DNA from 2 places in the Pseudoalteromonas sp. DL-6 genome. Region 2 is predicted to be linked to the other one. Evidence: predicted binding sites of a transcription regulator. Region 2 holds the regulator's gene; the other holds the start of a gene.
What was found. Region 2 encodes FliA, which starts transcription of late flagellar genes. Its sites were predicted from a motif close to CTAAAGNTNNNNNNNNNNNNGCCGATA; they were not measured.
Positions count from the first base shown of each region.

Region 1: a site for FliA is predicted at 5,255-5,281, ahead of B1F84_RS08965 (VC2046/SO_2500 family protein). Genes of this name have one in related genera too.

Region 1 is NZ_CP019770.1:1,937,809-1,955,543, reverse strand. Features, by position in the region: gene hrpA (ATP-dependent RNA helicase HrpA) at 1-916, shown strand, start outside; gene B1F84_RS09005 (response regulator) at 985-1,365, shown strand; gene B1F84_RS09000 (PilZ domain-containing protein) at 1,374-1,670, shown strand; gene B1F84_RS08995 (class I SAM-dependent methyltransferase) at 1,686-2,876, opposite strand; gene B1F84_RS08990 (HD domain-containing protein) at 3,016-3,687, shown strand; gene B1F84_RS08985 (VOC family protein) at 3,677-4,072, shown strand; gene B1F84_RS08980 (SprT family zinc-dependent metalloprotease) at 4,258-4,953, shown strand; tRNA gene B1F84_RS08975 (tRNA-Tyr) at 4,985-5,069, opposite strand; tRNA gene B1F84_RS08970 (tRNA-Tyr) at 5,119-5,203, opposite strand; gene B1F84_RS08965 (VC2046/SO_2500 family protein) at 5,316-5,843, shown strand; gene B1F84_RS08960 (DUF6172 family protein) at 6,055-6,357, shown strand; gene B1F84_RS08955 (YchJ family protein) at 6,425-6,901, opposite strand; gene B1F84_RS08950 (SulA-like leucine-rich domain-containing protein) at 6,941-7,375, opposite strand; gene B1F84_RS08945 (sel1 repeat family protein) at 7,693-8,154, opposite strand; gene B1F84_RS08940 (NCS2 family permease) at 8,273-9,565, shown strand; gene B1F84_RS08935 (hypothetical protein) at 9,678-10,433, opposite strand; gene cysB (HTH-type transcriptional regulator CysB) at 10,736-11,713, shown strand; gene B1F84_RS08925 (L-serine ammonia-lyase) at 11,779-13,155, opposite strand; gene B1F84_RS08920 (CoA pyrophosphatase) at 13,257-13,832, opposite strand; gene pabB (aminodeoxychorismate synthase component I) at 13,825-15,183, opposite strand; gene B1F84_RS08910 (fumarate hydratase) at 15,350-16,876, shown strand; gene B1F84_RS08905 (Glu/Leu/Phe/Val dehydrogenase) at 17,300-17,735, shown strand, end outside.
Region 2 is NZ_CP019770.1:2,302,915-2,316,892, forward strand. Features, by position in the region: gene B1F84_RS10735 (chemotaxis protein CheW) at 1-360, opposite strand, end outside; gene B1F84_RS10740 (chemotaxis protein CheW) at 382-1,119, opposite strand; gene B1F84_RS10745 (ParA family protein) at 1,123-1,893, opposite strand; gene B1F84_RS10750 (flagellar motor protein MotB) at 1,906-2,865, opposite strand; gene B1F84_RS10755 (flagellar motor protein) at 2,871-3,635, opposite strand; gene B1F84_RS10760 (chemotaxis response regulator protein-glutamate methylesterase) at 3,628-4,779, opposite strand; gene B1F84_RS10765 (chemotaxis protein CheA) at 4,833-7,049, opposite strand; gene B1F84_RS10770 (protein phosphatase CheZ) at 7,064-7,837, opposite strand; gene cheY (chemotaxis response regulator CheY) at 7,854-8,237, opposite strand; gene B1F84_RS10780 (RNA polymerase sigma factor FliA) at 8,278-8,988, opposite strand; gene B1F84_RS10785 (MinD/ParA family protein) at 9,015-9,875, opposite strand; gene flhF (flagellar biosynthesis protein FlhF) at 9,868-11,355, opposite strand; gene flhA (flagellar biosynthesis protein FlhA) at 11,377-13,485, opposite strand; gene flhB (flagellar biosynthesis protein FlhB) at 13,557-13,978, opposite strand, start outside.

The DNA of each region.
Region 1 (17,735 bases), 360 kb from region 2:
GCAGCTTCAAGGCAAAGTGACAGACACCTTATCTAAAGTGGCCGACAAAGGCATAGAAAAAACCGATTTAACCCAGTGGGATTTTGGTGAGTTACCAACATCGTATGTGAAAAAGCAAGGTCAATACGAAATTAAAGCCTATCCAGCGCTGGTGGATAAAAAATCAACGGCCGCAGTAGAGCTATTCGATAACGAAATAAAAGCGCAATTAGCGCACCAGCAAGGTTTACGTCGTTTAGTACTGTTAAACGTGCCATCACCTATTAAATACCTGCAGCAAAATCTACCAAACAAAGCTAAATTAGGATTGTACTTTAATCCTTTTGGTAAAATTGCCGATTTAATTGATGACTGCATTGCATCAGGCGTTGATAGCCTATTAGTTAAATATGGTGACATTCGTACAAGTGAGGCATTTGAAACGGTTAAAGAGCATATTCGCGGCGAGTTAGGCGATACCGTTGTGGCCATTGCTACACAGGTTGAGCAAGTGCTGAGTATTGCGCATGCACTGCATAAAAAAATGAAAGGGCGTGTAGATTTAACCATGATCACCGCTCATGGGGATATTAAGTCTCAGCTAGAATCACTTATTTTTAAAGGCTTTGTCAGTCAACATGGGGCAGACAAACTCGGCGATTTAATTCGTTATTTAAAAGCGATTCAAAAACGCCTAGAAAAACTACCTGTTGACCCAAATCGTGATAGATTATGTGTGTTAGAGCTTGAAAAAGTAGCGCAAGAATATAAAAAACTAACGAATAAAACACCTAAAGGAATGCCATTGCCTACTGATGTTGAGGCTATTTTTTGGATGCAGCAAGAATTACGCGTATCCTTATTCGCACAAACCTTAGGTACGCCTTATCCAATTTCAGCAAAACGTGTGTTAAATGCGATAAAAGAAATTGAATAATCTCTTTATTCTCTATTAAGCTAAGTAAGTTAACAGAGGGACTAACTTGAGAAGGAAATGACATACCTATGTCCTCATTACTAAAACACAAAGCGCGACAGTTGTTAGTGGTTGATGATGAGTATTTCAATTTTGAAATACTCAAAGCAGGGTTAGCATCAACATTTGATTTGAGCTATGCTGACTCAGGTAAAAGTTGTTTAGCATCTGCGATTGCAAATCCGCCCGATATTATTTTGCTTGATGTGTGTATGCCAGGACTCGACGGTTATGATACGTGTCGCATACTTAAACACACGCCAGAGACAAAAAACATTCCGGTGGTCATGATATCTGGACTTGAGTCGGAGCTTGAGCAACAAGCAGGCTTTGACGCAGGGTGCGATGCTTACGTTGTAAAACCTTTTTCTATCGCTGTACTACGAGAAAAAATTAATAATATTGTGTAGAGGGAATTATGTTTACCGAAGATAAGAGAAACTATAGACGTATGCAGGTTAACACGCCAGCAAAGTTAACCTCAATAGAGCCTGTTGCTGGGCTCAGTTACACTGGCACCTGCCTTGATTTAAGTGCAACGGGTCTTTCATTACAACTCGATGATTTGTTAGAGCTTAACTCAATTTTATCGGTTGATATTGCATCAACACATCCGAGTATTGCACCATTGAAAGCCACCGTTAAGGTGATACGTGCCAGCACCGAAGAGGATGGCACGATAACCGCAGGGCTCGAAATTGTAGAGTTTAACTAACTACTTAATTAGTTTTTAGTAAACCTTACAAATAAGCCCTTTAAGGTAAAAGCCTTCAGGATAGCTGCCTGCAATAGGGTGGTCAGCTGCTTGATTTAAGCGCTCCATGATCAGTAAATCCTTACCTGCATCAAGGGCTGCATCTGCGACCACTTTTTGAAACAAGTTTTGCTCCATTAAACCAGAACATGAGAATGTTAGTAGCGTGCCACCTGGCTTTAAAATTTGCATCGCAATCATATTTATATCTTTATAACCACGACACGCCCCAGTTAACTGCGCTTTGTTATCAGCAAATTTAGGCGGGTCCATAACAATGGTATCAAATAAAACGCCGTCTTCACGGTATTGACGTAATAATTTAAAGACATCTTGTTTAACAAAGTCGACTTTATTTAAATCAAGATTATTATGCTCTACATTACGCTTTGCTGTATCAAGTGCTGGTTGTGAAACATCTACATTGGTTACATGCTTGCAGCCACCACGCAGGGCGTAAAGAGAAAAAGTACCTGTATAACTAAAGCAATTTAATACGGTTTTGTCTTTTGAAAAACGCTCCAGTGCAGCACGACTATCACGTTGGTCTAAATAAAAGCCGGTTTTATGGCCTTCCATTATATCAACTTCAATCTTTAAGCCATTTTCTTCAATTATGACAGGTTCAGTGGGTTCACTCCCCCATAGCACGCCCTTAATAGGCTCAAGCCCCTCTTTAATGCGAACATCTACATCTGAGCGCTCATAAATAGTAGAGCCAGGGAAAATAGCCATTAAAGCGCCAACAATTTCACCTTTGTGACGTTCTGCACCTGCGCTCAGTAATTGACACACAAGAACATTATCAAACTTATCTATAGTAATACCGGGTAAGTAGTCTGATTCTGCTGCACATAATCTAAAGCCGGTAAGTCCACCTTCTTCAATCGCATGACTACGCGCTTCTAAAGCACGGCGAAGACGGCGCTCAAAGAAATGTTGATCTATCACTTCTTTTTCGTCAAAGCTCCAAACACGAGCACGAATTTGCGAATGAGGACTGTAAGCTGCGGTGGCCAAAAACTTACCTTCACTATCGTGAATGGTTACCGTGTCACCTAATCCAGGTTTACCTTTAATTTTTTTGATGGCTTTAGAAAATAACCAAGGGTGTTTTCTTTTTAATGATTTATCGCGACCAGCTTGCAGGTAAACGGCAGATGACATAGGGCTTCTCTATAGTAATAAATAAGCGCTGTATTTTAGTCAAGGCTCGCGCAACATACAATGAATGTTTTGCAAGGGGCTTATAAATCGCGGTAAAGTAGCCATTATTAACTCGTTTAAATAGATTTTTGGAAATTCGGTGGACAATTCAGCTCTTAGCCCCTCATTACAGCAACTTAATCAGCAATGCAGAGACTTTATTACATCCTTAGTACATGCCGATGTAGCCCATGATATTACCCATATTGAACGGGTAGTACGTGTTGCTGTGCAGTTATGTATTGCAGAGCAGGCTGATATGGCCATTGTATTGCCTGCAGCTTGGTTACATGATTGTGTTGCGGTGGCTAAAAATCACCCAGACAGGGCGAAAGCATCAACAATGGCAGCCGATAAAGCGATTAACTTTTTAGCGTCTATTGGTTACGATGAACAACTATTTGCTGATATTCACCACGCTATTGCAGCACACAGTTTTAGCGCCAATATTGCTATTAAAACGGTGGAAGCACAGATTGTACAAGATGCAGATAGAATGGATGCCTTAGGAGCTATTGGTGTAAGCCGTTGTATGAAAGTAGGCGGCTCTATTAGCCGGTTATTATACAACCCCGATGATCCATTTTGTTTAAACCGAGAAGCAGACGATAAAAAGTACACCCTAGATCATTTTTTTATTAAATTACTGCATATTGCCCAGAGTATGAATACTCCTTCTGCAAAAGCCGAAGCACAAAGACGCACTGCATACATGCACGACTTTTTAGCTCAGCTTAAATCTGAAATTGGTGAACAACGCGATGACACCTAAACTTTCGGGAATTGATCATTGTCATTTAAATGTTCAAAGCCTTAACCAAGCTATTGAGTGGTATGAAAAGGTGCTTGGTTTTACCGTAGTAGAGGAGTTAGCCTTTTGGAATGAAGAGGGAAAAGGTCCTTTAACACTCGAAGATGAAAACGCCACTACACGATTGGCTTTATTTGAAGGCGATGGGCGTAGTAAAGGAATCGCTTTTGCTGCAACAGGGGAGCAATTTGTTATGTGGCTCAAGCATCTTGAGCAGCACCAAGTAAAAACCATATTGGCTGATCATGGCGTGACATTTTCAATGTATTTTAAAGATATTAGTGGTAATAGCCATGAGATCACTTCTCATGATTATAATGTCATAAAAGCGCAACTTGAGAGCTAGCGGCTTTTATGACAAAGTTTTAATAGTTAAAATTGCTTGGGATAGAATTATTATCCATCACTCAGTTTATTTAGCATCGAGCATTATTAAAATGATATCTGCTAACTTGTTTTTCTTTTCTATGAATTAACTTATTAAGCTGATAGAGAAAGTTTTATTTTATAGTAACTTACAGGCACTTTAGATTGTTAGATTATACGTTAAGAAGAAGCCGTCGGCGAAAAACAGTGGCTATTAAAGTCGCACAAAAAGAGCTTACAGTTTATGCACCTCATTATGTTCCCAAAGCACAAATTGATGAGTGGTTGTTAAGTAAACAGGGCTGGATTGATGCTCAGCTACATAAGCAACAAACTCAAGCCGATACACGACAGTTTCCACTCAAAACCAATAGTATTAAATTATTTAATGAAGCTGTAAATGTGCAATTTGAAAATGCAGCACGCACTCAATGGCAGCAGCACAATGAAAGCCAAACGCTGTTACTGAGTATTTCTTCACGTGTGAAGTATCGAACGCAAATGTATCAAGCTTTGCTAGAGCAGTTTTTGCATGAGAAGTTAGAAAGTTATATTGAAATGCGAGTAAACTACTATTGTCAGCTGATGGGTGAAAAGCTACCGAGTAATATTCGTATTCAATCGTATAAGCGTCGCTGGGGCAGTTGTAACCGCAGGCGTGAGCTTACCTTTAATTTACACCTTGCAGGCGCACCCACCTGGGTAATTGACTATGTAATTGTGCATGAGTTAGCGCATTTAAAGTATTTAAATCACAGTGCTCAATTTTGGCATCGTGTAGGATTATTTTATTCAGAACACAAAAAAGCAAGCGCTTGGTTAAATAAGCATAGCATGAGTTTACAATGGGTTTTTGAATAGTAAGAAAAATAAACGAGGTAAAGAAGAGAAGTGGTGGAGGGAGCTGGATTCGAACCAGCGAAGGCTGAGCCGTCAGATTTACAGTCTGATCCCTTTGGCCGCTCGGGAACCCCTCCACACTAATTTTTATTGCATTTGGCCCCACTTAACTTAGCCTAAGAAAAGTGGTGGAGGGAGCTGGATTCGAACCAGCGAAGGCTGAGCCGTCAGATTTACAGTCTGATCCCTTTGGCCGCTCGGGAACCCCTCCAATGCAACGCGGCAGATAATAGCAAACTTCTTATTTAAGTAAAGAAAAAAGCTAAAGAAAATTCAAATTTAGCCGATAAATACTTATTAATTAGTTAAATAGGCTAAAGTCTATGCAGATTGGTGATTTGTTAATCACAGAGAGTCAATTAAAAACACGACTCAATAAAAGTGTGCATGAAAGCCGTCGGGGTGAATTTGCTCTTTTATTAGCAATGCTATCTCATGATGCGCTTGATTTTAGTGAGTTTCACTTACCTAAAAGTGATTCAAGTGGTTATCAAGCTGATGAAGAGACCCTGCGCAAACAATTTGGTGCGGGTCCAAAGCAGCCATTAGCGCCTGAGAGTTTTAATATATTAATTGGCAAAAATAACACGGAACTTTTAGCAAAAATGGGAAGCGCTGTAGGGATGAGTGACATAAAATTAACCCAGTGTTTAAAGCCTGAGCCGTTAAATATTCGAGATGATAAAAATCATATCCCGCTTAACGTAATTGATAACTGTGAACTAGCAGTCCGTCGGCGAATTAAAAACACTTATATGCCGCTCTCAAATGTGCAAATGGATGCCGCAGCATTTTATGATGATTTACAAAATGAAGCCCTCCACCAGCCACTACATTTGTTTAGTGCCTAATTAAATTACATTGAATGCTATTTTTAAGCGCCATTAGATTGTAATAAACTGTGTTTATATTAGTAAGTAACGAGTGGTTTTACAGGTGCTTTATTTTAATAACTGATTTAATATAAAAAAAGCATCCAAAATTTAAATGCAATTGCTATAATGGCGCAAATGGTATGACATTGAATGCCATTATCATTAAACCAAGGTAATTAGGAACGTAATGAAGAAAACATTCACGCTGAATCATGAGAAAATCAAATACCCTCGTATGGTTGATGCTGCAAAGCATGAAGTGAAAAAATATTTGAAAAGAGAACGTAATAAAACTTTACCTGTTGATGCCGACTACTGGGCATTCGATTGTAAGTTTGGTAACACGGCTGAAGAAGCCCAAGTAGTTCACGTTGCTGAAATTAACAATCACATCAGTGAAATTGAAAAGCAAGGTTTAACCTCTTTTTACTTAGAGATTTTAGCAAGACCTGCGCAGCGTCAAGACTTCGATGAAGGTGATGACGAATAAAACGCTAAGTTGCGTTTAGTGTAGTTTTTGAAAATGGGCCAAGTGGCCCATTTTTTGTGGTTTTTACTTATACACTATGACACTTTTTATACTTTTTATTACTTCCGCAAGGGCAAGTATCATTGCGTTTTATTTTAATATCGGCAACCGGTGTGATCTCACCATCAAGGTATCGCCACTGTTCATCTTCTTTAATAAACTTTGAATGCTCAGCCAACTCGCAATATAGATCTTGATAAAAGTAATGAGCTTTAAACTTTACAAACCCTGTATCTTCATCATAGCCAGAATCTAAAACGGTTAAGTTTACAAAGCGGCAGCTAGTTGCAAAGTCTTTAATTTCTGATAGTGAGTTTTCAGCTTGTTTTTCTTTTGCGTAGCTATCACGAACAAAAGCTGCATTTTTAACAGCATAAGCACTGTAGCGAGCACGCATAAGTTGCTCAGGTGTTTGTGGCTGTTTGGTTTTTAAATGAAAAGGTTCACAGCAATCAGCATAAAGTTGCTGACTGCCACAAAAACATAGTAGGGCGTTGGAGGTCATAATAAATGTACTGTGTATTAAAACGCTAGTTTACCAAGCTTATTGCGTTAGTGAAATCTCAGCTTGGGCGCTTTTTTTGCTAAAGCAATATAGCTTAGTGCGTGTATGGCTCAGGTTTAATGATAACTGAGATAGCTGCTGATTATTTATTATGTCAGTCCAGGTGATCACCGCGGCAAAATTACCATTATGAAGTGCAGAGCTTAAAACATACTCTAAATTAACTAAGTGCTTTTGACGTATAACCAGTAATTTACTGGTATCAATTGAGCATGAATCAAGCAGCGCTTTGCTAGGCACATGGTCTGGTGCAATTAAAAGTGTCCATGCATTTAAACTATTGTATTGGTGTAATACTTTTAATAATTCAAACGTTGCTGAAATTTCATCTTCAATTTGAACAACGTTAACACAATCTGATTGGTCATCTTGTTGGTAGCTCTTAACTGTTCTTACGGTAATAGGCTGTAACATAATCGTCTCACTCACTGGGTTTTTATACAGTACATGTATACAGTAGTTTATACAGTTGTTTGGTGCAAGTGTTTTTTGCTATTTTTTGTACAGTTATTCAGCTGAGCATGAAAATTTAATTATTTAAAAACAAATAAGTTATATATAACAATTGATTAGGTATTTAGTGGGTGAGCGCTTTTGGTGTTAGTTTTTTAATCTACGACTAAGCTGAAATACAGGGGATATACAGTACTTTTAAAAAATTAAGCGTTGTTGCATTTAGCATATAAACGCTTAATTAATTTATAGATGAAATGAGTTACAAGGTAGTAAAATTATTTTTCGTGACTTATAGGGATCAAATGTGAAAATTGTAACTGATGAATTTGTTCATATAAGCTGGCAGCATAACATTGGGCGTCTTTAAGTCGTTTAGTGCTAATATGCTTACGTATATCGCTCATTGCTTCTGTTGCTGGCTCATATCCTTGGCTACTAGCTAAGCTAAGCCACGCAGCCCCATGAAATACGCTTTGTGGTACGCCTTGCCCTTTAATAAAAAACAGCCCTAAGTAAAACTGTGCACGATAGTTTCCTGCCATTGCTGCTAAACGCATCCATTTTGCGGCTAAAGCGCCTTGTTCATTTTTAAGGTAATAAAGGGCTTTATTTAATGTGTCTTGATCGGTGCTTTTAGAGCTCGCAGGGAGGTTTGCATCGCTTGGTTGCGTTACAAAAGAAAGAATGTTGTCTAATTGTTGCTCTAAGTCTTGGCCACTTGGTGTCGTTTTGATCATGCTACTTCGTTTGTTATTTTAATCACTTAGCTAGTTTAGTATATAGCAAGGTAAAATGTCCTGTAAAAAGTTATTTTTATGCTAAAATCTCGCCACTTTTTACAACCACAAGTTTATTATGCTCGAAGCCTTATTTAAAATCCGTGCAAATGATTCTTCGGTTCGCCGTGAATGTATTGCCGGTATGACTACATTTATTACGATGGTTTATATCGTATTCGTTAACCCAGCTATGCTTGCAGAAGCCGGTATGGACCAAGGTGCCGCATTTGTTGCCACCTGTATTGCTGCTGCAATAGGGTGTTTTATTATGGGTTTGTGGGCCAATTATCCACTGGCATTGGCACCGGGTATGGGATTAAATGCATTTTTTACCTATGGCGTTGTGTTAGGTATGGGCTATAGCTGGCAAGCAGCGCTGGGCGCGGTATTTATGTCAGGCTGTATATTTTTAATATTAAGCTTGTTTAAGGTGCGTGAATGGATTATTAATGCAATCCCTCTGGTGCTTAAACAAGCAATAGCAACCGGTATTGGTGCATTCTTAGCACTTATCGCGCTTAAAAGTGCTGGTATTATTGTATCTAGCCCTGCAACACTTGTGCAGCTAGGTGATATAACGTCACCGGGTCCGTTATTAGCTATTTTTAGTTTTTTTGTTATTGCGGCATTACTTTATCGCGACTTTAAAAGCGGCGTGCTTATTAGTATTTTGCTTGTCACCGCGATTGCAGTGTCTATGGGATTAGTTGAATATCATGGTGTTGTTGCAATGCCACCTTCAATAATGCCGACGTTCATGCAACTTGATTTTAGTGCTGCTTTTGAACTGTCTATGCTAAGTGTTATTTTTGCGTTTTTATTTGTTGATTTATTTGATACCTCAGGGACGTTGGTAGCTGTTACTCAAAAAGCGGGTCTAGCAGATAAAAACGGCAATATGCCGCGTTTAGGTCGTGCATTAAGCGCTGATAGCACTGCAACTATAGCCGGTGCAATGCTAGGTACTTCAACAACGACCTCATACATAGAGTCTGTAGCCGGGGTATCAGTGGGTGGTCGAACGGGTCTAACGGCTGTGGTTGTAGGTTGCTGCTTTTTATTGATGATGTTTTTTGCTCCTTTGGCACAAATGGTACCAGCATACGCAACAGCAGGAGCAATCTTATACGTATCTGTTCTAATGCTACAAAACTTAAAATTTGTAAATTGGGATGATATGACCGATGCAATTCCAGTGAGTGTTGTACTATTAATGACACCGTTGACCTTCTCAATTGCACACGGTATTGCACTGGGCTTTATCTCTTACACCGCGGTTAAAGTGCTGTGTGGTAAAAAAGATCAGGTAAGTATTAGTGTCTGGATTTTAACGGCACTGTTTATTGTTAAGTTTGCATTTTTATCTTAATGCTTATGTTAAAAAACGCGATTTAGTTTGGGTATGTAAATTTATATCGTGACTAAACTTTAGCAATAAAAAAGCCCATACAGTTGTATGGGCTTTTTTATTAGGTAACGAATTACCATTTCTTTTTCGGTGCAAACAACACGTCTAAATCATCTTGCTCTTGCTCATTCTTTTTCTTCAATGATGTGGCATTGGATGCCTTTAGTTCGTTGCTTATTGTTTCTAGGTAACCCTCAACTTCAGCTCGTTTTGCCGTAATGTAATCATCAGTAAATGATACACTATTAAGCGTCGCCGACGCTTTTTCAAAGTATTGCCTAGCAGATCCTATCATCCCGGCTGTTTGCGCTGCTATACCACGTTTTATTTGGCTTTCAATGTTTATTCTTAGCTGCAGTTTTTCAAGGCGCTTATCTTCTGCAATAAATACCTGGCTGTCTACTTTGCCTTTATTATGCTCAGAACGAATAATAGTACGAAGCTTTTTAATACCCTGTATCAGCGATATCAGTTGTTTGTCGTTACTTGGTAATACAAAGCCTTCAGAGCCGTCTTGAATAGGGTTTTGCAGTCGCTCTTTCGCTTCTTTTAAGCGATTTTTAAGCCCGCTACCACCGCTTGAAATAGATACCATATTACTGAGTGCATCATGAATACGACGTTGTAATACTCGCTGAGTTGCCTCTGAGAGTGGGATGTTGGCACTATTCATCAGTGCTTCTTCAGTTTCTTCAATGATAACTTTTTGTTTTGTTAGCTCTTTACGTCGTTCAGCTTCTTGTTTTTCTTTGTGTTGTTGAACAGCACTAACCCATAGTGCGATGACGATAAGCGCAACAATTAGTACAATTATAATGGAAACGATCATGTTATAATTCTCAAATTCTTAACCTTATCCACTAATCTTACATTAAATATATAAAAGGTGGGAAACTTTGCGCTGATTAACTAAAAAAAGTACCAATATAAAGCGTTTAAATCTTAATATGTTATGTTTGGTTTACTGATAATCATTGCTACCTCAATTTTACTTATTGTGTTAACCTGAAATTTCAATAAATTAATTGTTATATTGTGTAACTTTAATCAGCCTTTTATATAGTTAGTTACCTATTAATTATAGGGTGCGCTTTAATCTGTCAATGTGAATTATAACGAAACTACATAGCCATGAAATTACAACAACTTAGATATATCGTAGAAGTTCAAAATCATAAATTAAACGTTTCAGCTACCGCTGAGAGTTTATTTACCTCCCAGCCTGGTATTTCTAAGCAAGTACGTATGTTAGAAGATGAACTAGGTGTACAAATTTTTGGCCGTAGTGGTAAACATTTAACTCACGTTACAGGTGCTGGCGAGGAAATCATTAATATATCGCGAGAAATACTCTCAAAAGTTGAGGGCATTAAAGCGGTGGCTAATGAGCATACGTTGCCCGATCAAGGTAAACTTAATATTGCGACTACGCACACGCAAGCACGTTATGCGTTACCAAGCGTAATTAAAGGCTTTACCCAAAAATACCCAGCAGTGTCATTGCATATGCACCAGGGTACGCCGCAACAAATATCTGATGCAGCTGCCCGCGGTGATGCAGATTTTGCGATTGCTACTGAAGCACTGCACTTATATTCAGATTTAGTTATGTTGCCTTGTTACCATTGGAATCGTAGTATTGTGGTTGCTAAAGATCATCCTCTTGCGAAAAAAGTCGATAACTTAACAGTGGCAGATATAGCGCAGTATCCTTTGATCACTTATGTATTTGGTTTTACTGGTCGCTCAGAGCTTGATAAAGCATTTAACGCCTATGGGCTTGATCCACATATTGTATTTACCGCCACCGATGCCGATGTTATTAAAACGTATGTGCGCCTGGGATTAGGTGTCGGTGTGGTTGCATCTATGGCAATTGATCAGGTAAACGACAACGACTTAGTGTGCATTGATGCTAGCCATTTATTTGAAGCAAGCACCACTAAGATTGGTTTTAGAAAAGGTAGCTTTTTACGTACCTACATGTATGACTTTATCGAACGTTTTGCACCGCATTTAACCAAAGAGCGAGTAGAGCGAGCAAGTTTGCTGCGTAATCAAGACGATGTTGATAAATTATTTGCTGATATCGAATTACCGGTTAAATAACAGCTACACAGTAATGAAAAAGCCGCTTAGTTTTACAACTAAGCGGCTTTTTTTATGCTATCTAATTAACACTCGATAATGTTAACAGCTAATCCACCGCGAGCGGTTTCTTTGTATTTTGTTTTCATATCGTTACCGGTATCGAGCATGGTTTTAATTACTTTATCAAGCGATACTTTTTGTTCACCACTGCCGCGAATAGCAAGGCGAGAGGCATTAATTGCTTTAATAGCGCCCATTGCATTACGTTCGATACAGGGTACTTGCACTAAGCCGCCCACAGGGTCGCAGGTCAACCCTAAGTTATGTTCCATGCCAATTTCAGCGGCATTTTCTACGTGTACCACGTTACCACCAACAATTTCAGTCAGCGCACCAGCAGCCATTGAACAGGCAACACCAACTTCACCTTGGCAACCCACTTCAGCACCTGAGATAGAGGCATTTTTTTTGTATAAAATACCAATAGCGGCCGCGGTTAATAAATACCGAGTAGCAATGTCGCGATCAACTTCTTTGATAAAAGTATGATAGTACATTAACACGGCTGGTAGGATACCAGCTGCACCATTTGTTGGTGCAGTAACCACACGACCGCCTGCTGCATTTTCTTCATTTACTGCTAATGCGAATAAATCAACCCAATCCATAGCGCGAAGTGGATCGTTACTCACTTCTACATTAAGTTTTAAATATAAACTTGGTGCACGGCGTTTTACTTTCAACCCACCGGGTAAAATACCTTCGGTGCGCATACCACGTTCAATACAGGCTTTCATTACTTGCCAAATATTAAATAGCTCGTCTTTAATAGCTTCTTCGCTACGTAGGGTTTTTTCGTTTTTCATCATTAACGTAGAGACGCTGTAACCCGATTCTTTACACATTTCGAGTAATTCTTTAGCCGACCCAAACGGGAACGGGGCAGGGTTTTCTTCGCGTATATCTAAAGCGGCTTGTTTTTCTTTTTCAAACTCTTCATCCGTAACAATAAACCCGCCACCAATAGAGTAGTAAACTTTGCTATATACTTTTTCGCCATTGTTATAGGCAATAATTTCCATTGCGTTGGAATGTTTAGGGAGTGTTTTTCTGCGATGAAAAACAATAGCGCCTTGTTTAGGGAATTTAGCTTTATGAGTTTGGTTTAGGTAAATAACCTGCTCATTTTCTATTTTTGCTAAAATGTCGTCCACCAAATCGGCATCTATGGTTTCAGGATCATAACCGGCTAAGCCAAGTATTACTGCTTTTCCCGAACCGTGACCAACACCTGTTTGGCCCAGTGAGCCGTAAAGCTCTACTTTTACATCGGTCACATTTGCTAATAGTTGTTGCTCGTTTAGGTCATTAACAAATAAGCGTGATGCACGCATTGGGCCGACGGTATGTGACGATGAAGGGCCAATACCAATGCTAAACATGTCAAATGCACTGATCATAATGTGTGTCTCTACTTAGTTTTCTCAGCATTAAGCTGTTCTTTGAACGGTCGACTATAATAACGTGGAAATCCAGGTGTGTAACCCTTATTAGCAAAGATTTAAACTGGTATGGCGAGTTGCTTTGTAAAGTTTTTAATAATACTGGCCGTTGCTCCCCACAAAAGTCCGTGAGGAGTGATGAAGCCATTTAAAGTTAGGGTTCTTCCATTACGTTCAAAGGGGATTGGTTGCCAATTAGCTTCATTACTTAACGCTTCGATAGAGAGCAAAAAGCTGGCTTGTACTTCGTTGTGATCGTTCTCCCATACCGTTTCTTTTTTAATCAAGCCCACAAAAGGACGTATGGTAAATCCAGTCAGGGTAGAGTATTCCGGCAGCTGACCTAAAACTTGAACATTATGCGGGGCAATGTTTAGCTCCTCATGTAATTCACGTAGCGCTGTGGTGCGCAGGTTAACATCATTAATTTCAAATTTACCACCCGGTAAACAAATCTCCCCAGGGTGGTGATGTAAATAGGTTGGTCGCTTACATAATAAAATATGTGCTTCGTTATCTATATCAATCAAAGGTAGCATCACCGCACTGGCGCGCTTTTTTTTATTATCTTTAAGCTGAACCACGGCTAAACTGCGGTTTAATTGAAAACGAGCCGAAATGGTTTCATTATTCAAAGCAACCTTCATTTAATGTAGGGAGTATTTTATTTACTTTATCGTATGTTTCTTGATATTCCAATTCGACTTTTGAATCAGCAACAATGCCACCGCCAGCCCAGCAATGTATTTGTTGTTGATGAGTAACTAAAGTTCGAATGGTAATACTGGTATCCATATTACCGCAGGCGCTGATATAGCCAATAGAGCCACAATAAATACTGCGTCTGTGAGGCTCCAGCTCTTCTATTATTTCCATGGCGCGCACTTTTGGTGCCCCGGTAATAGACCCTCCAGGGAATGCAGCTTCAAGTTGATCGACTGCTGTTTTTCCTTCATCAAGGATGGATGTAACTGTACTTACCAAATGGTGTACTGCCGGAAAGCTTTCAATAGCAAATAATGAAGGCACAACAACAGAGCCCGGTTTTGCGACTTTACCTAAATCATTTCGTAACAGATCCACTATCATTACATTCTCAGCACGGTCTTTAGTGGAGTTTGCCAATAATGTGGCTTGTTTAGCATCTTCTAAAGCATCGGCTTTACGTGGTAGCGTGCCTTTAATCGGTTTTGTTTCTACTTGGTTGTCATGTACAGCAATAAAACGCTCGGGTGATATTGATAAAATAGCGCCTTGAGGATGATTAACAAAACTAGAAAAAGGGGCTTTATTGGCCTGCGTTAATTTAACATAAGCCGCCCAAGGAGAGCCTTGGTAATGAGCGCTAAAACGCTGAGCTAAATTAATTTGATAACAATCACCACTTTTTAAGTATTCTTCAATCGCGGCAAATTTTTCGCTATAACTTGTCTGACTCATATTTGACTGCCACTGTGATGTAAGCGAAAAGCTTTCGTGCTTAGGTGGTTGCGTTAAATATTGCTGATACAACCAGAGACGATTTACATTGGGCTGCGAAACATAAAACCAAGTATCCAGTTGTTTATCGTAAATGAGTGCATCAAGGTAAAGTCCAACGGCCATTTGTGGTAAATCAATATCGTTTAAAGCACTGCTTGGCAGTTGCTCTATGGTACGCCCTAAGTCATAACCAAAATAACCAAGCCAGCCACCATTAAAGGGTAAATTGTTAGCGGCTTTTGTTGTATCGAGCTTAGCTAATTCATCGTTCATTATTTCAAAGCAGCTTTTAGCACTCGCTTGGTTATTAAAAACAGTTTGATTATTTTTAACTTCTAGGGTGCTTTGAGGTTCAATCGCAATCATGTCAAAACGACTGTTAATGTGATCGCTATCACCCGAATCTAGCAAAATAGCGTAGGGTAAATGAGCAAAATGCGAAAATACCTCTATACAATTTTGTGATATGGCTAATTCAACACAATTTTTTTTATTGTTTAGCATTTACTACCCCTTTAAGAACTGGCTCGAAACGGGCTGGGAGGGTATCATAAGTCAAATTTTTTTGGCAGCGTTTAGTGAGCGCTGTGGTTGAAAACAGTTCGAACCACCGTCACGGGTTTGATAAAGATTACGTGCAGCGTGCGTAACAACAACTTAAGGAACCACTATGAGTACAATTCGTCAGCAAGACTTTATTGATAGCATCGAAGATGCCTTGCAATACATCTCGTTTTACCATCCTCTTGATTTTGTTCAAGCGCTAGAAAAAGCGTACAACAAAGAGCAGAGCAAAGCCGCTAAAGATGCGATTGCGCAAATTTTAATTAACTCGCGTATGTCGGCAGAAGGTAAGCGCCCGCTGTGTCAGGATACCGGGATCATCACCTGTTTTGTAAAAGTAGGTATGGATGTTGATTGGGATAAAACCGACTTAACAGTACAACAAATGGTTGATGAGGGAACGCGCCGTGCGTACTTAAATCCAGACAATCCCTTGCGCGCGTCGATTGTTGCTGATCCTGCGGGAACACGTAAAAATACTAAAGATAATACGCCATCAGTGGTACACATTGACTTAGTTGCAGGCGATAAAGTTGAAGTAATGGTGGCTGCTAAAGGCGGCGGCTCAGAAAACAAAAGTAAAATGGTGATGTTAAACCCATCTGACGATGTGGCTGAGTGGGTTGAAAAAACGCTACCGACAATGGGGGCGGGTTGGTGTCCACCAGGCATGCTAGGCATAGGTATTGGTGGCACGGCAGAAAAAGCAGCGGTAATGGCGAAAGAGTCATTAATGGATCCTGTTGATATTCATGAACTAATTGAGCGTGGCGCAGAAACAACAGAAGAAAAACTGCGTTTAGAAATCTTTGAACGTGCTAATAAGTTAGGTATTGGTGCGCAAGGCCTTGGCGGTTTAACCACGGTTGTTGATATTAAAATTAAAACGGCGCCAACTCACGCGGCTTCAAAGCCAGTGGTTATGATCCCAAATTGTGCTGCTACGCGCCACGTACACTTTACGCTTGATGGTTCAGGCCCTGCGAATTTAAAAGCACCTAAATTAGAAGATTGGCCAGAAGTGACTTTCGAAGTCGGTGAGGGCACACGCCGTGTTAATTTGGATACCCTGACTAAAGAAGACACTAAAGAATGGAAAATGGGTGAAACCGTTTTACTATCAGGTACTATTTTAACGGGTCGAGATGCTGCTCATAAGCGTCTGCAAGATATGATCAACTCAGGGGAAGGTTTACCTGAAGGTGTTGATTTTGATAACAAGTTTATTTACTACGTTGGTCCTGTGGATGCAGTAGGCGATGAAGCAGTAGGTCCTGCTGGCCCGACAACGGCTACTCGTATGGATAAATTTACCGACATGATGTTAGAAAAAACAGGCATCGTGGGAATGATTGGTAAAGCTGAACGAGGCCCAGCAACGGTTGAATCTATTAAAAAGCATCAGTCAGTGTATTTAATGGCTGTAGGTGGTGCGGCATACTTAGTATCTAAAGCAATTAAAAAAGCACGTGTTGTTGCGTTTGAAGATTTAGGTATGGAAGCTATCTACGAATTTGAAGTAGAAGATATGCCAGTAACGGTTGCCGTTGACAGTGAGGGTGCAAATGCCCACACCCAAGGTCCTGCAATTTGGAAAGCAAAAATTGAAGAACTAGACAGCAAAATGAAGTAAATTTGCGGAGTAATCATAAAAGCGAGCACCCTGTGCTCGTTTTTTTATTTTTAAATTTGCAGATACTTATACACCTCAGACCAGTTTGTGCTACATAGGCAGTTTTTGTATAAGCCATTGTATTTTATGAGCTAGTGTTCTTTTTCAAGATGTACGATTAAGTTTACATATAAATTTAGAGTGACGTTCACGTAAGCGTAAACTTTAATTGCGGTGGTGTTTTTAGTTTTTATATTTAATGAAATGATTATTATTGATTTTTTTATGCATTTTTATCGCAATAAGTCGTTTTGTTTTTCAGTTGAGTGCGGTTTATTTGGTTTATCTACTCATAGTATAGCGAACCAGTATCTGAAGTGATAAAGTCTCGTCAATTTGTAGCGTGCTTGCCCAAAAGGGCTCATTATTTTCGGAGTATTTAAAGTGGTTGTATTTAATCAAGTTGAATTTGATAACCATGAACAAGTGGTTTTTTGTTCAGACAAAGCGTCTGGTTTAAAGGCCATTATTGCGGTACATAACACAAACTTAGGCCCAGCTGTAGGCGGTTGTAGAATGTGGGATTATGCCAACGATGAGGATGCAGTATACGATGTACTGCGTCTATCAAAAGGGATGACCTATAAAAATGCTGTGGCACGCTTGCCATTTGGTGGTGGTAAGTCAGTTATTATTGGTAATGCAAAAGAGATCAAGTCTGAACAGCTATTCCGTGCATTTGGTCGTCAATTAGAGCGTTTAAATGGCAGTTACTACTCAGCAGAAGACGTAAACATCACCTGTGATGATGTTGCCTTAATGAACAAAGAAACAAACTACGTGCTAGGCCTTGAAGGCAAAAGTGGTAATCCATCGCCAT
Region 2 (13,978 bases):
ATCAATTTCAGAGCTGCGTAAATACACAACCTCAGATACGCTATCAGCTAAAATACCAATCACTTGTTCTTCAGCTTCAATAATCAAAATACGTGAGTTATCGGTCGCTTCAATATCAGGTAAACCAAAACGAGAGCGAGTATCAATAACGGTAACAACATTACCACGTAGGTTAATAATACCAATCACATACGAAGGCGCACCTGGCACAGGAGCAATTTCGGTGTAACGCAGTATTTCTTGCACTTGCATTACATTCACGCCATAAGTTTCATCTTCTAGCTTAAACGTAACCCACTGTAAAATTTCATCATTATTATCTGCATTTTTCTTGGCTGACAGTAATTTATCTTCACTCATGCTCTTACCTCGTAATGGTCATTACTTGTGACGGCTATCTAAGCCTTTCTCTAATAGTGCATTTAAATTATTAACATCTATTAAAGCACACATTTTTTCTTTAATTACTCCAGCAAGCCATGGGCGCTTACTGTTATTTGTACGCCATTTTACATCTTCTTTACTCAATGTAATGTTATTTATTAGTTTTTCTGCTAATAAACCCCACTGGCTATCACCTAAAGTGATTAGATATTGATAGTTTAAAGACGCTTCTAACTGCTCATCGTACTTTTCAGGCATAACCCAGCGCGCAGTATCAACAACATTGAGCTTTTCTTCTCGGTTGATCATGACACCTTTAAACCACTTAGGTTTGCCAAATAAATGATTCACTTCGCCAAGCTCATGAATGCCGCCTAACGCTTTTAACGGTACTGCTAAAGTGAGCCCTGCCACCTCGAAGAATAGTGCCTGGAATTCACCATCGAAGTACTCAGCCTCACTTTCAAGTGCTACATCATGCACAGGTTCAGGCTGTTGCGCTTGATGGGATTCTATTTCTACACTCTTTACCTGTTCATTAAGTTTTTCAACTTCAACAACGGGCTCAACTACAGGCTCAACCTGCAGTGATTGCTCTTTTTGCTCTTCTTCATAGGCAACCTGCTGAAGAAGCTTAGCAACAGGCTCAAGGTCTTTCGTTGGTTCGTCATCAGATAATAACGCCCCTAAATACTGAGTGACTACTTTTTCATTAGCAAATAATTGCTTACTCATTTATTAACCTTGTTTTATTAAATATTCAAGCAATGCTTTGTAAGCATAGACTCCACGCGCATTAGGGCAAAAATCAATAGGCACCTTTTGCGCTAAACTCGCATCTCTAAATTTTGTATCAACAGGAATCACACCTGGCCACACTTTTTCTTTGTACGTATCTTGTAATGTTTTATAGGCCTCAAGTGATGCTTTGGTGCGCTTATCATACATAGTTGGAATTATAGTATATTCATAGCTTTTCGCTTGCGAGGTTTGCATTAACTCCATAGTACGCATCATTCTATCAAGCCCCTTAAGCGCTAAGAACTCAGTTTGTACTGGCACCAATACTCTTTCACAGGCTGCAAGCGCATTGACCATCAGCACCCCTAAAACGGGCGGACAATCTAAAATTGCATAATCGTAATACTCGCTAATTTTAGCCAATGTTTTCTTTAAAATCAGGCCCATTCCCGTTTTATTACCCATACTACGGTCAAGTGTAGCAATTGCCATAGTGGCAGGTAGAATATCAAGGTTTTCTATGGTTGAGGGGCATAATGCTTGCAATATTTCTTCGCTTTTCATGCTTGAGCCGCGAGTGAAAATATCGTAAACACTGACCTCTAAATCTTCTGAATCAATGCCAAAGTAATAAGTTAATGATGCATGCGGATCGGTATCAATCAGTAAAACACGCTTACCTTGAAGCGCAAGGATCCCAGCAAGGCTAACCGCTGTGGTGGTTTTGCCTACCCCTCCTTTTTGATTGGCTACAGTCCAGATTTTCACATTACATCCTAATTACTGTTCATTACGCGTGGTAACACGAATGCCACCATGCTCTAAGCGAATTATTTTTATTGTATCGTCTTGAGTAGGCAACTCAACTTCTGTTGGTTTAGCTTCCTCAGGGACTTGCTGCTCAGTATCCTCATTTGATGACTCTAAAACCAAGCCGTACTTAGAAAGCGCAATCACTACTTTGCGGTTTTCAGCTCGCCCAGCTTCGGTATCATTATCGGCAAAAGGTGAATATTGGCCATACCCTTCAATAGCCATGCGTGCAGATTCAATTCCCAAACGCTCTAGCTCAACTAATATTGATGTTGCACGTGCCACCGACAACTCCCAATTAGAGCGAAATATTTCATTGCGTATGGTTTCGTTATCTGTGTACCCACGCACTCTTATATAGTTATCGACAGGTGCGATTATTGCTTCAATCTTTTTTACAACTTCTTTGGCTTGATTATGCGCAACAGCACTGCCACTGGCAAATAACAACCCAGAATTAAGCTCAATAACCAACCAATCTTGGCTAAGCTCTAGGCTTGCCTCACCACTGCGTATCTCATCAATCAGAGACGATTGTAGCTTGACCAGTAAACTATCGAGCGGCTTACCTAAGTGACGTTGGCTGATATTGCTATTGTCACTTTGACCATCGAGCAACACCGGCCCTTGTTCTTGTTTTTGAATACTTTCGCCATATAAAACCTCAACTTCAGGAGTCACTCTTTCAAGCAACAAAGCATCGCCGTTTACCCCTTTACCTTGCTGAGAAAATTGTTTCGCTGACTTATCAAAAACATGCTCAAGAGAGTTAGATAAAACTTGTATATTGTCTTCTTTGTTTATTGCAATAGCATACAATACAACAAAAAATGCAAACATAATGGTCATGTAATCTGCATAAGAGACTAGCCAACGCTCAGTATGTTGGCTTTTGGCGTTTTGATGACGTAAGCGACGGCGTAACATAACCGCTAATGGCCCTGTAAAAGAGGACGTTCGACACGGTAAGCTTCAAGCTTTAATTCAATATTAATAGGACTCTCACCTTGGCTAATGGCAATAACGCCTTCAGCTAGCATTTCATGGTAAAGCATTTTTTGCTCAACCCGTTGCTTTAATTTATTGGCCATGGGCAAAAACAGTAAATTAGCTAAACCTACGCCATATATAGTAGCGATAAATGCAGTGGCAATACCCGTTCCTAGTTGCTCAGGATCGTTAATAAATGACATCGCTTGAATAAGTCCAAGCACTGCACCTAAAATACCGATAGTTGGACTGTAACCCCCCATCGCTTCATATACACGACTAGCTTCAAGCAGTCGTTCTCGTTCAAGTAATAAATCTATTTCCAGGGTATCACGAAGCTTTTGGTCAGAGCTGCCATCAACTAATAAACTCAGTCCTTTAGCGGCATAAGGATCAGTGTGAGTAAGCGCTTCGTTTTCTAGGGCTAAATAACCCTCTTGGCGGGCTTTATGTGACCAGCGCTTTACTTGCTCAATCGCATCTTCAATATCGTGGTCATCGGTGACAAAAACCCAATGAGTAATACTGAGCATTTTCTTAAATGTATTGGCTGATGTTTGTAACATCACGGCCCCCAATGTGCCGCCTAATACAATAATTAGCGCAGGCCCATTAAACAGCGCAGATACCACACCTCCTTCTAAAGAATAACCGATTGCAATAGCGCCTAGTGCAACCAATAATCCTAAAACAGAAAGCTTATCCACAGCCAACCTCTCTTTTGAGGCGCACCGCTACATCATGAAGACCTAAGCTTTCATTTGCTAATCCTGCACTTGCTACTGCTTGGGGCATACCATATACAACACAGCTTTTTTCATCTTGAGCCCAAATTGTAGCGCCAGATTGTTTAAGCATGCGAGCACCATCACGACCATCCGCCCCCATACCAGTCAAAATAATGGCAAGGACATCGCCTTGATACGCTTTTGCCGCACTGGCAAAGGTAATATCAACACTAGGCTTATAGCTTACTCGTTCATTTTTATCTTCAAATACGCGTAATGTTCTGTTTGACCCCCGCCCTTCTACCATCATTTGCTGCCCGCCCGGCGCTAAATAAGCACAACCAGGTTGGAGTCTATCGCCTTGTTGCGCTTCTTTTACTTTAATTTTACACAAGCTATCTAATCGGGTTGCAAACGCAGGTGTGAATGCCGCAGGCATATGCTGTATGAGGAGTATTGGGTGTGGAAAATTAGCAGGCAACTGAGTCAAAATAGTTTGCAGTGCAACCGGTCCGCCTGTTGATGTGCCAATAGCAACTAATTGATACTGCTTACCACTGGCGCGCGCTGATGTGCTACTACTGGTTGGTGTAGGAGCTGCATTATTAAAGCTGCGATCAGGTTGAACAATTGGCTTTTTAGCGAGATTAGAAAAGCGATCAGACTTGCTTGCAGCAGGTTTACTTATACTAGGATATGCTGGTGCTCTTGTGATTCTACCAATGCGCTGGCGACCTATTTCCTTTACCTTATCTTGTAATAACTTAATTGCGTCATCGTTATTACGGGCAATATCTTCAAACTTTTTCGGTAAAAAGTCCATCGCTCCGGCATCAAGTGCATCTAAGGTGGCTGATGCTCCAGCGCGTGTTAACGATGAGAACATTAAAATAGGAGTGGGGTTACTCGCCATGATCTCTTTAACCGCGCTAATACCATCAAGCACCGGCATTTCAACATCCATGGTGATCACATCGGGTCGTAACTGAGCTGTTTTATCGACCGCTTCTCGACCATTAACAGCGAAACCTATAACCTCAATGCCGCTGTCTTGTTCAAGAATTTCACTCACCCTGCGGCGAAAAAAGCTTGAATCATCAACTACTAAAACTTTAACAGCCATTTCGCTCTCTTATTCAATGAATGGGTAGGCATAACGTTTATGCCTACTTTTTATTATCCAGCGTAATGCTTTAGCATACTCGGCACATCTAATATCAGTGCAATACCACCATCAGAGGTGATTGTTGCACCTGCCATACCTGGCGTCCCTTGAAGTAATGCATCTAAAGGCTTAATCACCACTTCTTCTTGACCAATGAGCGAGTCAACAACGAACCCCACTTTTTGAGTTCCTATTTGCACAATCACCACATGGCCTTGTGCTTTTCGTTGTCCTCTATCAGCGCCTTTAATGAGCCAGTGTTCAAGATAGAACAGCGGTATCGATTTTTTACGAACAATAATAGTTAGCTGGCCATCAACCACATTAGTTTTTGTTAAATCTAAGTGGAATATTTCACTAACACCTGCCAGTGGCAAGGCAAACGTTTGTTCGCCAACCACTACCATTAAGGTGGGCAGTATCGCCAGAGTAAGTGGTACTTTAATTTCTAAAGTAGTCCCTACGCCCATCTCTGATTTAATATTTACCGAGCCATTGAGCTGAGTGATTTTTGTTTTAACCACATCCATACCAACGCCCCGGCCGGAAATATCTGATATCTCTTCTTTGGTTGAAAAGCCAGGCGCAAAAATAAGGTTATACGCTTCAGTATCAGAAAGGCGACTCGCTTGGTCGTGATCAAGCACGCCTTTACTAATCGCAATCTTTTTAAGCTTTTCAGCATCCATTCCGGCACCATCATCCTGGATAGTAAGTAGAATATGATCGCCTTGCTGAGAAGCAGATAAAGTCACAGTACCCGTTCTTGGTTTACCTGATGCTTCACGAACATCTGGCATTTCAATACCGTGATCTACTGAGTTGCGAACCAAATGCACTAATGGGTCTGCTAATGCTTCGACTAAATTTTTATCTAAATCGGTGTCTTCACCGACAAGTAATAAATTAATATCTTTCTGCAGCGTTCGTGCTAAATCACGTACCACACGAGGAAAACGACCAAATACTTTTTTAATTGGCTGCATTCGTGTTTGCATTACCGCACCTTGGATATCAGCAGTCACTACATCTAAGTTGGAGATTGCTTTACCCATGGCCTCGCTATCAGAGTTAGTCGCTAGACTTACTAAACGATTTCGCACAAGTACCAGTTCACCTACCATGTTCATTATTTGATCTAGGCGTTTGGTATCAACACGTACTGTTGTTTCTGCCGGTGGTGGCGCTGCTTTTTTAGCGGGAGCTGCTTTTGCAGGCTGTGCAGCCGGTACCGGCTTGGCTGGCTCTGGCTTGGGCTGTGGTTTTGCTGCAGCAACAGGCGCTGGTTTGTTAGCGGCTACGGGTTCAGATTTACTTTCAGGAGCCGGTGTTTCTATCGACTTAGGTGCACCTTTGCCGTGTAACTCATCTAGCAGAGCTTCAAACTCATCATCACTTATTTCATCATCGCTCGCGCTTGAATCATTATTTTGCGAGGCTGTAGGAGCTGATGGTGCTTGCTGTGGTGTGCTTGGGGCGTTTTGAGTTACTTCACCAAAACTACCGACACCATGAAGCTCATCTAATAAGCTATCAAACTCATCATCTGTAATATCGCCACTGACATCACTGTCGCTTGATGAGGATTGTTTTTCTTGCGGGGCTTGCCCTTTTCCATGAAGTTCATCAAGTAGACTTTCAAATTCATCTTCAGTGATCTCATCAATCTGAGAATCTGTACTACTAGTATCTGGGCCGCTAAATAATTCATCAAAAGCAAACGGATCTTCTTCCGCATCATTGCTTGGCTGCTCAACTACAGGTTCAGGTTCTACCGAGGGAGTTTCAACAGGAGCTATGTCTTCAACTGCAGAATCGCCGGCGAGTTCTTCAGCCGTTGGTGGTTGTCCAAGCTTGTGAAGTACTGCAAGTAACTCTGGATCTGCAGGCTCTGGCTGGTCACGATTTTTAATTGTGGCAAACATTTCATTAATGGTATCAAGTGCTTGTAAAATCACATCCATTAATTCAGAGTTAACTGTTCTTACACCTTGGCGCAATAAATCAAACACGTTTTCAGCACCATGACATGCATCAACAAGCTCTGTCATTGCCAAAAATCCGGCACCACCCTTAACGGTATGGAAGCCACGGAATATTGCGTTTAGTAGTTCAGTATCATCTGGGTTGTTTTCCAGTTCTACTAACTGTTCAGATAAAAGCTCAAGGATTTCTCCGGCCTCTACTAAAAAGTCTTGTAAAATATCTTCATCGACTTCAAAGCTCATGCAGTACTCTCCTATTAGAAGCCCAAACTTGATAATAGATCATCAACTTCATCTTGATCAGATACAACATCATTACGCGATTCTTTATCAATAATAGGCCCTTCTGGACCTGCTAGTGTTTGTGCAACAATGGAATCTTCTGTTTCTTCTGGTTGTTCAGTTGGTTGTACTTGCTCAACCTCACCTTGCGCCGCAAATGCAGTTAACAAGTGGATTAAGCTCTCTTCAACTTCACGCACAAGTTCAATAACACGACGAATAACCTGACCAGTTAAATCTTGATAGTCTTGAGCCATCAATACATTGGTCATCAACATTTGTAACTCATCCGTTTTATGATGAGAGCTGTTCATAAACTTATCAATGCTATGGCAAAGTGACTTAAACTCACCAAGCTCAATTTCACGGTTCATTAACCGATCCCATGTTGGCTTGATATCAGCTATTTCGTCAGCAATTTCTTGCGCTAAAGGTAAGCTTGCTTCAACCGCATCCATCGTTTTGTTGGCTGCGTTTTCTGTCATTTCCATAACATAGTTGAGGCGTTTTTTAGCATCAGGGATGGCATCAGTGGTAATGTCTGTTAATCGCGTATCTAATTCAAAGCTTTTTAAAGCTTCATGTAATTGACGCGTTAACTTACCCACCTCAGCAAATAACTGTGATTGCTCTTGTGAAGCTGTTTCTAAAATTAACTGATTCGCTTTATCTTGCTCACCATTTTCTAAAAAAGCCACTAATTGGCGAGCTTGTTCTAAAGTAATCTGAGGCGCAGCAGGTGCTGACATAAGCCTCTCCCTCTCATTAACCTAAGCGTTCGAACACTTTTTCTAATTTAGTCTTCAATGTACCTGCAGTAAATGGTTTAACAATATAACCATTAACACCTGCTTGGGCCGCAGCAATTATTTGTTCTTTTTTAGCTTCTGCCGTTACCATTAAAACAGGGATATGCTTTAATTTTTCGTCAGCTCGAATTGCCCTTAAAAGATCAATACCTTGCATGCCTGGCATATTCCAATCTGTTACCACAAAATCAAACACTTGATTTTGCAACATAGGTAAAGCAGTTGACCCGTCATCTGCTTCTTGAACATTGGTAAAACCTAAATCGCGCAACAGGTTTTTAATAATACGTCTCATCGTCGAAAAATCATCAACAACAAGAATTTTAATGTTTTTATCCAAAACATCCTCCAGTGAGGCCTGAACCTTTATTTACTTACTTCTAGTTTATCCAGTCATTGATCTTTGCTTTAAGCTTAATCATCGCCTGACCATGTATCTGACTTACACGCGACTCACTAACATCGAGTATATGCCCAATTTCTTTTAAATTCATTTCATCGTTATAGTACAAAGAAAGCACCATTGCATCTTTTTCCGGTAACGACTTTATCGCGCTGAGTAAAGACTCATTAAACCGTTCATTTTTAACATTATTGAAAGGTTTGTCTAGTGCTAAATCTTGACCATGAGGTGTAATCACATCATCGTCAATACCAAGGTCTTCAATACCTAAAACTTTACTTACGTTTACATCGTTTAAAATATGATGGTACTCATTTAACGAAATTTCAAGTTTTTCAGCAACTTCAATATCTTTGGGTTCACGGTTTAAACTGCTTTCAAGGGCAACTATTGTCTCTGCTACCAAGCGACTTTTTCTGTGAACTGAACGTGGAACCCAATCACCCCGGCGCATTTCATCTATCATTGCACCACGAATGCGAATACCCGCAAAGGTTTCAAAACTTGCGCCCTTGCTTGCGTCAAAGTTTTTAGAAGCTTCTATTAAGCCAATCATACCTGATTGGATCAAATCATCTAGTTGCACACTGGCCGGTAAACGAGCAATTAAATGGCACGCCACTTTTTTGACTAATGAGGCATGCTTTTCAACAATCATATTTAAATTCTGTGTTGACTGATATCCCATAGCTCTATTCACCGGTATTGTCATTGTTAGTTACTAACTAACTTCTCAATGAAAAACTCTAAGTGACCCGAGGCTTGACTAGGTGTTGGCCACTTAGCAATTTTTGTCGCCAGTGTTTTAAAAGCAATCGCAGCAGGAGAGCCTGGAAAAACTTCAACTATCACTTTTTGGCGACGCGTTGATTTGCGCATATTCTCATCATAAGGAACCGTTGCAACCAGCTCCATTGATATATCTAAAAATCGGTCGGTTACTTTTGAAAGTTTAGCAAATAATTCTTGCCCTTCACGTAAGCTACGCACCATATTGGCAACAATTTTAAATTTGTAAACACCGTGCTCACGGCTCAGCACTTTTATTAACGCATATGCATCAGTAATTGAGGTTGGTTCGTCACAAACCACCACAACCACATCCTGTGCGGCGCGAGAAAAACTCAATACCATGTCAGAAATACCCGCAGCGGTATCTACAATTAAAATATCAAAATCGGTGTTAAGCTCACTAAATGCACGTATCAGTCCCGCGTGCTCTGAAGGTGATAACTCAACCATACTTTGCGAACCCGATGTTGCTGGCACTATTTTAATTCCTGCAGGGCCTTCAACTAAAATATCTTCGAGTTCACACTCACCTGATAAAACATGAGATAAATTACGCTCTACGCGTAGTCCAAGCATAACATCACAATTGGCTAATCCTAAATCAGCATCTAATACCAGCACACGCTTGCCTTGTTGGCCTAACGCGATTGCCGTGTTAAGGGATACGTTTGTTTTACCCACTCCACCTTTGCCGCCGGTGACAGCGATAACTTTTACGCCGTTATTATTATTGTTGCTCATTTTGCGAAGGCCGCTTGCTTGATCTAAAACTGTGTTAATCATACATCTCTACTGTGCTCGACGCCACTGATTGGTGTCGTGATTGTTGTGCTTTTATTCTTTTTAAATACAATTGCTCAGCTTTTTTTACTAGTTTTTCGGCATTTGCCACTCTAATATCTTCTGGTACTCGCTGACCATTAGTAAGATACCCTATTGGGAGGCGGTTTTGAATCGCAATACTAATAATTTCACCTAAACTCAATGACTCATCTAGCTTAGTAAAAATACACCCACTGAGCTGTACCTTTTTAAAGTGCCTTACGGTTTCTTGTAATACATTAATTTGTGCTGTTGCACTTAATACTAAATAACTACGTATATCCACACGCTGATTACGCATTAAGGTATTAAGTTGCTCAGTTAAACGTAAATCTCGCTGACTCATTCCTGCTGTATCAATTAAGACTAGACGTTTATTTCGTAAATGGTATAAAACTTCTGCTAATTCATTTGCATCTTTGACTTGTTTTACGCCACAGCCAATAATTCGACCATAAGTTGCTAGCTGCTCATAGGCACCAATACGGTAGGTATCAGTCGTAATAAGCGCAACTTTATCAGCACCGTACTTTTGCGCACCTAATGCTGCCAATTTTGCAACAGTGGTGGTTTTGCCTACCCCTGTTGGGCCTACTAATGCATAAACACCACCTTGGCGAAGTATTTCGTTGTTAGTGGTTTGCATTTGGTCTTCAACCATATTCAATAAGGCTTTCCAACCTTGTTGGCGAGATACATCGTCGGGTACAAAGCATGCCATCTGCTCAGCAACGTCTTTATCTATTCCCATACCCACTAAACGGTCAATCATGCAGGCGCGGGTTGGATCACGACGCGCCATATCTTGTTGCATTAAACCTGACACTTGATGTTCTAGTAATTGACGAATTGCGTTCATTTCTTCGCGCATGGTGGTTATATCACTCGACTCGTTTTGCATCGTTTGCTGGCGCGGTGCACTCGGTGAGTCTAAATCGTCAAAGCCAGTGTCTAAATCATCAAAGCCTAAGCTATCAGCTTGGGTGCGAGGACGTGCAGGCGCGCTTTGTTCACGTTCAAACATATTTTTAGGTCGAGATTGAACAGCTTCTTGTTCTTGGTAATGACCAGAGGTATCAATTCCAGATTGTGAAAACATTGACGCAAGCTCTGCTGAACGAGGACGGGGAGATTGACGTTCTAATAAAGCTTGTAAACTGTCTGCTACCTTTGCTTGTGGCTTAGGTTGAGCGCGTTGAGGTTCTGGTTTTACAAAATTATGTGAACTCTCAGTATGCGCAAATGAAGCTCTTGCAGCTGGTTGGCTTTGAGGCTGCTCTGGCGCTTTTGTCGCGGCTTTGTCGTAATCAACAGCAGCAACAATTTCAACGCCATTAGCTAGTTTCTTATTTGACATAATAACCGCATCAACACCAAGCTCTTCTTTTACTTCTTTTAGTGCGGTGCGCATGTCTTTAGCAAAAAAACGTTTAATTTTCATAATTCAAACCCCTTTAAAATCTTATTGTTGGCCTACAGAGCTGACAATCTTGATCTGTCTTTCATCTGGTATCTCTTGATAAGACATCACTCGCAATCCTGGAATGGTGTATTTAACAAATCGAGATAACACAGTGCGTAACATTCCTGACGTTAGCAATATTGAAGGTTCACCGGCCATTTCTTGATTTTGATGCGCTTCATTCAATGATGTTTGAAGTCTATCAGCAAGTCCTGGTTCTATTCCGGCACCTTCATCACCTGCATTTTGAAGTGACTGATGCAACATCTGTTCCAACTCAGGCGCCAAGGTTATGACAGGGATTTCAGAAGACATACCAACAGCATCTTGAACGATTAATCTACGCAACGATATTCTCACTGCAGCCGTTAATACATCAGGGTCTTGGCTACGAGGGCCATATTCAACAAGGGTTTGAACAATTGAGCGCATATCACGTATTGCTACCCCTTCATTTAACAAGTTTTGTAGTACTTTAACGATAGTGGTTAGCGGTAATACCTCAGGTACTAGCCCTTCAACTAAGCGAGGATGGCTCTTACCTAACATATCTAATAAGTTTTGTACTTCTTCATGGCCGAGTAATAAAGCGGCACTATTAGTCAGTAACTGGCTAATATGAGTGGCTACAACAGTTGCTGAATCAACTACGGTATAACCTAAAGATTGCGCTTCATCTTTTTGATCTGGTTTTATCCATACCGCATCTAAACCAAATGCAGGGTCTTTGGTTTCAATGCCTTTTAGCGGACCAAATACTTGGCCTGGGTTAATTGCCAATTCATCACCGTGTTTAAGCTCTCCCTCACCACTTGATACGCCCATCATGGTGATGCGATACGCATTTGGGTCGAGCTCTAGATTATCGCGTATATGCACAGGCGGCACTAAAAAGCCCAGCTCTTGAGATAGTTTTTTACGCACCCCTTTAATGCGGTTTAATAGCTCACCACCTTGTGACTGATCAACCAGAGGAATTAAGCGATAACCTACTTCTAAGCCAATAACATCAACTTGTTGTACATCATCCCAGCCCAGCTCTTTTTGCTCTTGTTTAGCTGCAATCCCAGTGCCTGAAGCTGCATTTTCAGCTTCTTCGGCTTCAGCAGCCGCTAATTTAAGTTTATTTTGTTGGGTATAGTATGCAAGGTAGCCTAAAAGCGCCCCTAAGCTTAAAAATGCAAGGTGCGGCATACCGGGTACTAAGCCCATAGTTATGAGGATACCAGAGGCAATAAATAACGATTTTTCGTTACCTAGCTGCTGCTTAAACTGATCGCCCATGTTGTGCGATTCATTTTGACGCGTTACAACAATCGCAGTACCAATTGAAAGTAGTAATGACGGTAATTGCGCTACTAAGCCATCACCAATTGTCAATAATGTGTACACTTCCATAGCGCGAGAAAAGCTCAAGTCATGTTGGATCATGCCAACAAATAAGCCACCTACGATATTGATCACTAAAATGACGATACCCGCGATAGCATCCCCTTTTACAAACTTACTTGCACCATCCATAGAGCCATAAAAGTCAGCTTCACGGGTTACTTCTTCACGGCGCTCTCTGGCTTGCTCAGCGCTAATAAAACCAGCATTCATATCCGCATCAATCGCCATTTGCTTACCTGGCATAGCATCAAGGGTAAAGCGCGCTGACACTTCAGAGATACGCCCTGCACCTTTGGTGATTACCACAAAGTTGATGATGATTAGAATTAAAAATACCACTAAACCAACAGCGTAGTTACCACCAATCACCACCGAGCCAAATGCTTCAATTACCTTACCTGCAGCATCCCCACCATTATGACCTTCAAGCAGTACCACCCGGGTACTGGCTACGTTAAGTGCTAAACGCATAATCGTGGCGATTAACAACACCGCTGGAAACATGCCAAACTCAAGCGGTTTCATGGTGTATACCGTAACTAGTAATACAACTAATGCGAGCGCGATATTAAACGAAAATAATATATCAAGCAGAAATGGAGGCAGTGGTAAAATAACCATTCCTAGCGCAGCTAACACTAAAAGCGGTGTACCAACGCCCTTTGCATATTCTTTTTTATCTTTATTAAGTTGTTGTAATACCGCTTTAAATTCCATAACTCTACAATTTCAAAAAATTGACACTACGCTGAAATTGCAATAACTATTCCAAGTTAATTGGTTAGCGGTTAATACTTGAATTCATCGGGGATTGGCAGCTTTTTATTAAGTGCGACAGGGCGTTTTCCACGGCCTTTTTTAAACCGTTTAAGTTGAAATACATAGGCAAGTACTTGGGCAACTGCAGTAAAGAGCTGATCGGGAATTTGCTCCCCTACTTCAGCGGTATGATAAAGCGCTCGCGTTAAAGTAGGCGACTCAACAATGGGCACTTCATTACCCAACGCAATTTTACGAATTTGCATAGCAAGCTCGTCAACGCCTTTGGCTAGTACAATGGGGGCGCCTGCTCGCTCTGTGTCGTATTTTAAAGCGACTGAGTAATGAGTAGGGTTGGTAACAATAACATCGGCGTCTGGCACATCCTGCATCATTCTCTTTTGCGACATTTGACGTTGAGTTTGCCTGATACGCGCTTTGATTTGCGGAT